Regions from separate parts of the Pseudomonas gebzensis genome, predicted to be linked through region 2. Evidence: riboswitches for the same ligand, from Rfam matches in the RefSeq annotation. Region 2 holds a riboswitch; each other region holds the start of a gene.
What was found. A riboswitch is a leader RNA that binds a small molecule or an ion and turns the genes downstream of it on or off. The one in region 2 is predicted to bind cobalamin.
Positions count from the first base shown of each region.

Region 1: it holds a riboswitch for cobalamin, as region 2 does, so the genes downstream of both, cobO (cob(I)yrinic acid a,c-diamide adenosyltransferase) here and cobW (cobalamin biosynthesis protein CobW) in region 2, are expected to answer to the same signal.
Region 3: it holds a riboswitch for cobalamin, as region 2 does, so the genes downstream of both, SJI00_RS21445 (ABC transporter substrate-binding protein) here and cobW (cobalamin biosynthesis protein CobW) in region 2, are expected to answer to the same signal.

Region 1 is NZ_JAXQNS010000002.1:102,683-104,938, reverse strand. It holds gene SJI00_RS04550 (cobyrinic acid a,c-diamide synthase CobB) at 1-524, opposite strand, end outside; gene cobO (cob(I)yrinic acid a,c-diamide adenosyltransferase) at 521-1,132, opposite strand; cobalamin riboswitch at 1,255-1,459, opposite strand; gene SJI00_RS04540 (PQQ-dependent sugar dehydrogenase) at 1,945-2,256, shown strand, end outside.
Region 2 is NZ_JAXQNS010000006.1:67,784-70,039, reverse strand. It holds gene SJI00_RS12990 (CbtA family protein) at 1-430, opposite strand, end outside; gene SJI00_RS12985 (CbtB domain-containing protein) at 454-639, opposite strand; cobalamin riboswitch at 734-970, opposite strand; cobalamin riboswitch at 1,209-1,391, shown strand; gene cobW (cobalamin biosynthesis protein CobW) at 1,491-2,256, shown strand, end outside.
Region 3 is NZ_JAXQNS010000014.1:2,724-4,979, forward strand. It holds gene SJI00_RS21440 (FecCD family ABC transporter permease) at 1-142, opposite strand, end outside; gene SJI00_RS21445 (ABC transporter substrate-binding protein) at 145-1,152, opposite strand; cobalamin riboswitch at 1,279-1,531, opposite strand; gene SJI00_RS21450 (acetyltransferase domain-containing protein) at 1,559-2,256, opposite strand, start outside.

The sequences.
Region 1 (2,256 bases), on a different contig from region 2:
AGGCCGCCGTACCAGCGCAGCCCTTGCGTCAGGCTGCCTTCGAGCAGCTGTGCATGACGCAGGCTGCCCACCCGGTTGGCCAGCACGCCGGCGAACGGCAGGTCGGGTTGGTAGTGCGCCAGGCCCAGGGCCAGGGCGCCGAAGGTCTGGGCCATGGCCGTGCCGTCGATCACCGCCAGCACCGGTACGCCGAAATGCCGGGCCAGGTCGGCGCTGGAAGGCGTGCCGTCGAACAGGCCCATCACGCCCTCGATGAGGATCAGGTCGGCCTCGGCGGCCGCTTGCCAGAGCAGGCGGCGGCTTTCGGCTTCGCCGATCATCCACATGTCGAGCTGATACACCGGCGCGCCACTGGCGCGTTCGAGAATCATCGGGTCGAGAAAGTCGGGGCCGCATTTGAATACCCGCACCGTGCGGCCGAGGTTGCGGTGCAGCCGCGCCAAGGCGGCAGTGACGGTGGTCTTGCCTTGCCCAGAAGCCGGCGCCGCGATCAGTACCGCCGGGCAGTGACGCGGTTCGCTCACAGCTCAACGCCCTTTTGTGCGCGAATTCCGGCCTGGAAGGCATGTTTGAGCACACCCATCTCGGTCACGGTGTCGGCCAGCTCGTTCAACTCGGGCTTGGCGCCGCGACCGGTGACGATCACGTGCTGCATGGGCGGGCGGGCCTGGATGTCGCTGAGCACCTGGTCCAGATCCAGATAGCCGTGCTTGAGGGCGATGTTCAGTTCATCGAGCACCACGAACTGCACGGTCGGGTCTTGCAGCAACTGCCTGGAGACAGCCCACGCGGCTTCGGCGGCGGCGATGTCGCGTTGACGATCCTGGGTTTCCCAGGTGAAGCCCTCGCCCATCACGTGGTAGCTGACCTGCTCGGGGAAGCGTCGGAAAAACAGCTCTTCGCCGGTGCTGTTGCGGCCCTTGATGAACTGCACTACGCCGCAGCGCATGCCGTGGCCCATGGCCCGGGCGAGCATGCCAAAGGCCGAACTGCTTTTGCCTTTGCCATTGCCGGTCAGTACCAGCAACAGGCCGCACTCGTTAGGGGAGTTGGCGATGCGATCATCCATCACCGCTTTCTTGCGCTGCATGCGCGCCAGGTGGCGCTCGTCGCGCTCGGGGGATTCGCTCATGGGGGTCTCCGCGGGCCGTGGCGCTTCAAGCGAGCGCCGACAGGTCGATAAGGCAGGCAGGCACAGGGGCGCGCAGCAGCCATGGCCGAGGCCACGGAGCACCGCGCATCACCCTCCGTGATGCCGTTAGGCAGTGACAGGCCGGTCTCCGGGCTCGTGAGCGGGGCCTTGGCCCAGCGGCCTTGTGCGCGTTGTGCTTGCGCGAGGCCTGACTCACCTACCGTTGCGGGGGCAGCGCCGGATTCGTGCGTGCAACGCACCCACCGGCTTCCCAGTTTCACCCCGTTGGCAGCATGTCCATGGGGCACCTGAAACAAACGGCGAAGGTTAGAGGGTTGCACTCGGAGCGTCAATGAAGTGGGTGGTGAGCGCAGTGATTCTAGGCGGCGCCAGGCGCCAGAGGAGGTTGACAGAGCAGCCCGTGCTGCCTGTGCCAGGTCGGCTGTTCGCGAGCGAGCTCGCGCCTATAGATTGCTGCGGCTCAAGCCTGAACTGCGGCTCGAGTCCAATTTGTAGGCGCGAGCTCGCTTGCGATGGACCTCAACATTGACGCGAACACCTGACACAGCGCGGTGCCTGGGCGTTTTTCGCGAGCGAGCTCGCGCCTACAGGTTGCTGCGGCTCGAGTCCAGCCTGGACTACTGCTCGAGCCTACGGAGTAGGAGCGCCGACTGCCGCGATGGCCCGCGCAGCCGGCCTGATCCCGGCGCCGGGCACTGGCAGGGCACCCATCGCAACTGAACTACACCCTCCCCGGCGGCCTCTGATTTTGAAGCGGTGTCCCATTTGCGGAGGGTTCGTGCATGTTCCAGATGCGTATCGGTTTGCTTCTTGCCTTGACTACCAGCCTGGTCGCCTGCGGCGAATCTGCCCGGCTGCAGGTGTCTGACGGTATGGGCCCGGCACCCAAACTACCAGCACCGAACAAGACCTTGATCCCCACCGTCAACATTGCCCCCGCCATCGGCTGGCCCAACGGCGGTAAGCCGGTGGCGGCCAAGGGTACGCAGGTCCAGGCCTTCGCCACAGACCTCGACCACCCGCGCTGGCTGTACGTGCTGCCCAACGGCGACGTGCTGGTGGCCGAAACCAATGCGCCGCCCAAGCCCGATGACAGCGCCGGC
Region 2 (2,256 bases):
CGATCCACCAGCTCTGGCGCTCGGCCAGGTCGGCGGCGGCCGTGCCCGGCAATTCCGGCGGCAGGCCAAGGGTCGGCGCCAGGCAGAACACCGCAAAGCCGGCCAGGCCCCAGAGGGCCCCGGTGGCCAGTCGATCGGGCTCGCGCAGGCTGTACAGCGCCGCCAGGATCAGCGCGAAGCCCACTGCGACCACCAGGTTGCCGCCGGTGGTAGACAGTACGCGCTGCCAGCCATCTTCCGGCTCCCACGCCTGGGCGGCGTGCTGGTGGGCCGTGGTCGTCTCGGCGTGAGCGTGAGCGGCGGGCGCGGCGTTTTCGTAGGTCTCGGCTTTGAGGATCAGCGGGCTGACCCACAGGCTTTGCAGCAAGGTCAGCAACAGCGCGGCAAGTAAGCCGCTGAACCCAGCGGTACGGGCGATGCGAGTGATCATGCGGGCGTACTCGAGGTGAGGGATCAATGGCAGGGGAAGGCGGCGCTGTGCCGTGTGTCATGGGCGGCGTTGTGCACCGCTTCGATGTGCGAGAAGCCGGCAAAGTACACCAGGCACAGGCCCAGCAGGCTGGCGCCGATGGCCAGGGTCAGGCGCTGGCTGAGGGTGGTTGGGGCAGTGATCGCAGGTTTGGCGCTGGTGACGGGCATGACGTAATCCTCGGCTGGGAAAACGGCAGGCCACGCGCGGCGGGCCCGGGCGCGAATGCGTCAGGTGCCTGCAACCGCGCCCGCCCACCGCGGGGGTTGATCGATGCGACAGGCCGGTCTCCGGGCTGGCGAGCAGGCGCCAGGCGCCTTGTACCACGCGTCCACCTTCCCACGCTTGAAGGGCACACCTTAGGCGCAGTGGCTACTTGGACGCTCAGCTCGCTTACCGTTGCGGGGGCAGCACCGGCCTTGTCTGGCCTGCTGTTGCAGACCGCGACGCACCGGTTTCCCGTTTCACCCCGTCAGGGGCACCTGAGGCACGTGCGCTTGGCACGCTCTGCACAGTCTTGGCACGCAGCCAGGCCGGCCGAAAACAGCACAGGCAAGATGCCCCAGAGCGTTTTCAACACCGCGTGAACAAGTAACAAGGCTTTACAGAGGCGCCAAGCAAATCATGCGGCGTATTTCCCCGTCAATCACCACCAGCGGTTGACCCCATGCAGGGCACTGCGTAGCCTTGCCGCTTTGAGGTTCCTGGGGAGTCATTTCCCTGGGCTAGGCACGGCCCCAGGGCGTCTGCGCGCAGCGCGCGAGCCTTTGGCCATGCCGAAGAGGGGAACGCGGTTCAAGCCGCGGCTGCCCCCGCAACTGTATGTACCGAAGCCGATCGGCATGGCCACTGCGCACGCGCAGCAGGCGCCGTTCAACGCTGCGGTGCGAGCCAGATGACCTGCCTCGACACGCATTCGACTATCAACCGGGCGGGGTGATCCGGTGGCGAGCACGTCCGGCCGTTCTGGTCGCGGGCGGTCGTCCTGCATGCCCGCGCCTTCTGCCAAGGGCACTGAGACATGAAAACACTGGCCAAGCTCCCCGTTACCATCGTCACCGGCTTCCTCGGCTCGGGCAAAACCACCTTGCTGCGGCACATGCTCGACAACGCCCAGGGCCGGCGCATCGCGGTCATCGTCAACGAGTTCGGCGAGCTGGGGATCGATGGCGATCTGCTCAAGCAATGCAGCATCGGCTGCAGTGAAGAAGAAGCTCAGGGCCGGGTGTACGAACTGGCCAATGGCTGCCTGTGCTGCACCGTGCAGGAAGAGTTCTTCCCGGTGATGCGTGAGCTGGTCGCGCGCCGTGGCGACCTCGACCACATCCTCATCGAAACCAGCGGCCTGGCCCTGCCCAAGCCATTGGTGCAGGCCTTCCAGTGGCCGGAAATCCGCAACGCCTGCACCGTCGATGCCGTCATTACCGTGGTCGACAGCCCGGCGGTAGCAGCGGGCACCTTTGCCGCCTTCCCCGATCAGGTCGACGCACAGCGCAAGCTCGACCCCAACCTCGACCACGAATCGCCCCTGCACGAACTGTTCGCCGACCAACTGGCCAGCGCCGACCTGGTGGTGCTGAACAAAGCCGACCTGATCGACGCCGCCGGCCTGGCGCGCGTGCGCGCCGAGGTGCAGGAAGAGCTGCCGGCGGCGGTCAAAGTGATCGAAGCGAGCAGCGGCCGCTTGCCGTTGGACGTGCTGCTGGGGCTGGGTGCCGAGTCCGAGGTGCACATCGATGGCCGCCGTACCCACCACGACTCGCATCACGATGACGACGGCGAGCACG
Region 3 (2,256 bases), on a different contig from region 2:
GGTAACCGGCCTGCCACAGGTGATTGGCCAACACCTGGAACACCACCTGCGGCGCCACAGCGGTTTCGCCGATGCTGATCCCGGCCAGCACGGCCGCCATCAGCGCCAGGGCGGCGAGGGCGCAGGCGGGCAGTACGCGCATGCTCACTGCGCCGCTTTACCGCTGGCGAACGCAGCAGACAGCGTCTCCAGCCCACGGAACAGGCGGATGCCGGCCTGCATGGCGTCGGCGTCGAGAATGATGATGCGGTCGTTCTTCACAGCGTCGAGGTGCTTGGCCACCGGATCGGTACGCAGAAATTCGAGTTTTTTCTGGTAGTCGTCTGCCGGGAAGCGGCGGCGGTCCATGCGCGCGATGATCAGCCAGGTTGGGTTGGCCTTGGCCAGGGTTTCCCAACCGACGGTAGGCCATTCCTCGTGCGACTCGACCACGTTGCGCACTCCGAGGGTCTGCAGCATGAAGTCGGCCACGCCCTGCCGGCCTGCGACGTAGGGGTCGATGTCCAGGTCTGCGCTGGAGAACCAGAACAGTGCGCTGGTGTTGGACAGGTCTTTGTCGGCCAACCGAGCCTTGGCCTTCTGCAGCCGGCCACGCAGGTCGGCGTTGAGCGCTTCACCGCGCGCCTGCACGTCGAAGATCTCGGCCAGTTGGCTGACGCTCTTGTAGAGGGTGTCGATCTGGAACGGCTGGAGGCGCGTGCCGTCGGCACCGGTGAGGTTGTCCTTGCCCTCGCAGTCCGAAGGCAGCAGGTAGGTGGGAATGTTCAGCTCGTGGAACTGCTCGCGTGTGCCCACCACGCCGTGCTCACCGACCATCCACTCGAACTGCGCCGTGACCAGTTGCGGGCGCTTGCCGACCACGGCTTCGAAGCTTGGGTCGTTGTAGGCCAAGCGCTCGACCTTGTCGTTCTGCGCCTTGTATTCGGGCAGTACGTCGTTGAACCACAGCGAAGTGCCGGCCAGGCGCTCGCCCAGGCCCAAGGCATAGAGTATTTCGGTGCCGGCCTGGCCAATGGTCACGGCGCGTTGTGGCGCCTGGGCGAAGGTCTGCGGCTTGCCGCAATTGTCGACGGTCAGCGGATAGTGGGTGGCGGCGGCCTGGGCCAGGCCAGACAGGCCCAAGCCTGCAATGAGGGCGGCGAAACGAAGCATGAAGACGATCTCCTATCGTGGTGCAGCGGGCCGCGCGCACGGACAGGCATCGTCGGCACCCCTTGCATGAAGGCAAGCGGCGCCACCCTGAACAGGGTGCCGATGGCCGTCCCGGACACCCCGCCGGTCGGTGATTGTGTGCCGGCAGGTCTCCTGACTGGTGCGTCATGGCCTGGCTCCAGCCTTCCCGGATCAGGCTCTGTGCGAAAGCGATCTGCAGCTGCGCAGAAGCGTTCGACCAGCGCCAGGTATCCAGTGGCATCGATGGAGCAGGCTCGGCACCTACAGTTGCGGGGGCAGTTTCGTTTGGCCGCGCGATCGAGCGGGCCACGAATTCCCTATTAATTCCTGAGGGGAAACCGGCGGGCGGCATGGTAGACCATCACCCGCAGGCCAGGGAACCTTTTCACAGGTATTTGAGCCAGGCAATGTCGCGCCGGCGTGCCTTGAGGCGGGCGAAAGCACGCACTGGCAGATAAAGCGCGGCGGCCAGGAGCACCGCACACAGCCACACCGCACCCATGCTGTCGAAGCCGAAGTATTGCCCGTGATTGAGGCCGAACGCCGCCACGCACAGCACATAGGCGACCTTCAGCACATACAGGTGCAGCAGGTAGAAGAACATCGGGGCTGCGCCCATCACTGCCAGTACACCGATCCAGCGTGCCTGGCCGGCCCGCTCGAAACCGCGCAGCAGCAACAGGCCGCAACCGAGCGTCAGGCACAGGAACAACAGCGACGGTGGGTACTTGGTGATGTTCATCAGGCTCATGAAGGTCTGCAGCGCGCTGGGGTAGCTGCTCCACGGCGCCTCACCGTAGCCATTGAGCACGCGCAGGCCGATGAAGGCCAGCAGCGCCAGCACAGCGACGATCAGCAGTCGGCGCTGACGCACGCTGGCATCGGCAGCGCGGGCGAACCACGGCCCCAGTGCGTAGCCCAGGGCGATCACGCCAATCCACGGCAGCACCGGGTAGGAGGTGCGCAAGCGCATGTGCTCGGACACGTCCAGCCAGCCACGGTCATGCAGGATCGCCCACAGCACGTGCAGGGGCGAGCCCTGGGCGAAGTGCAGGTGGTCGAGCAGGTTGTGCCCGCCGATGA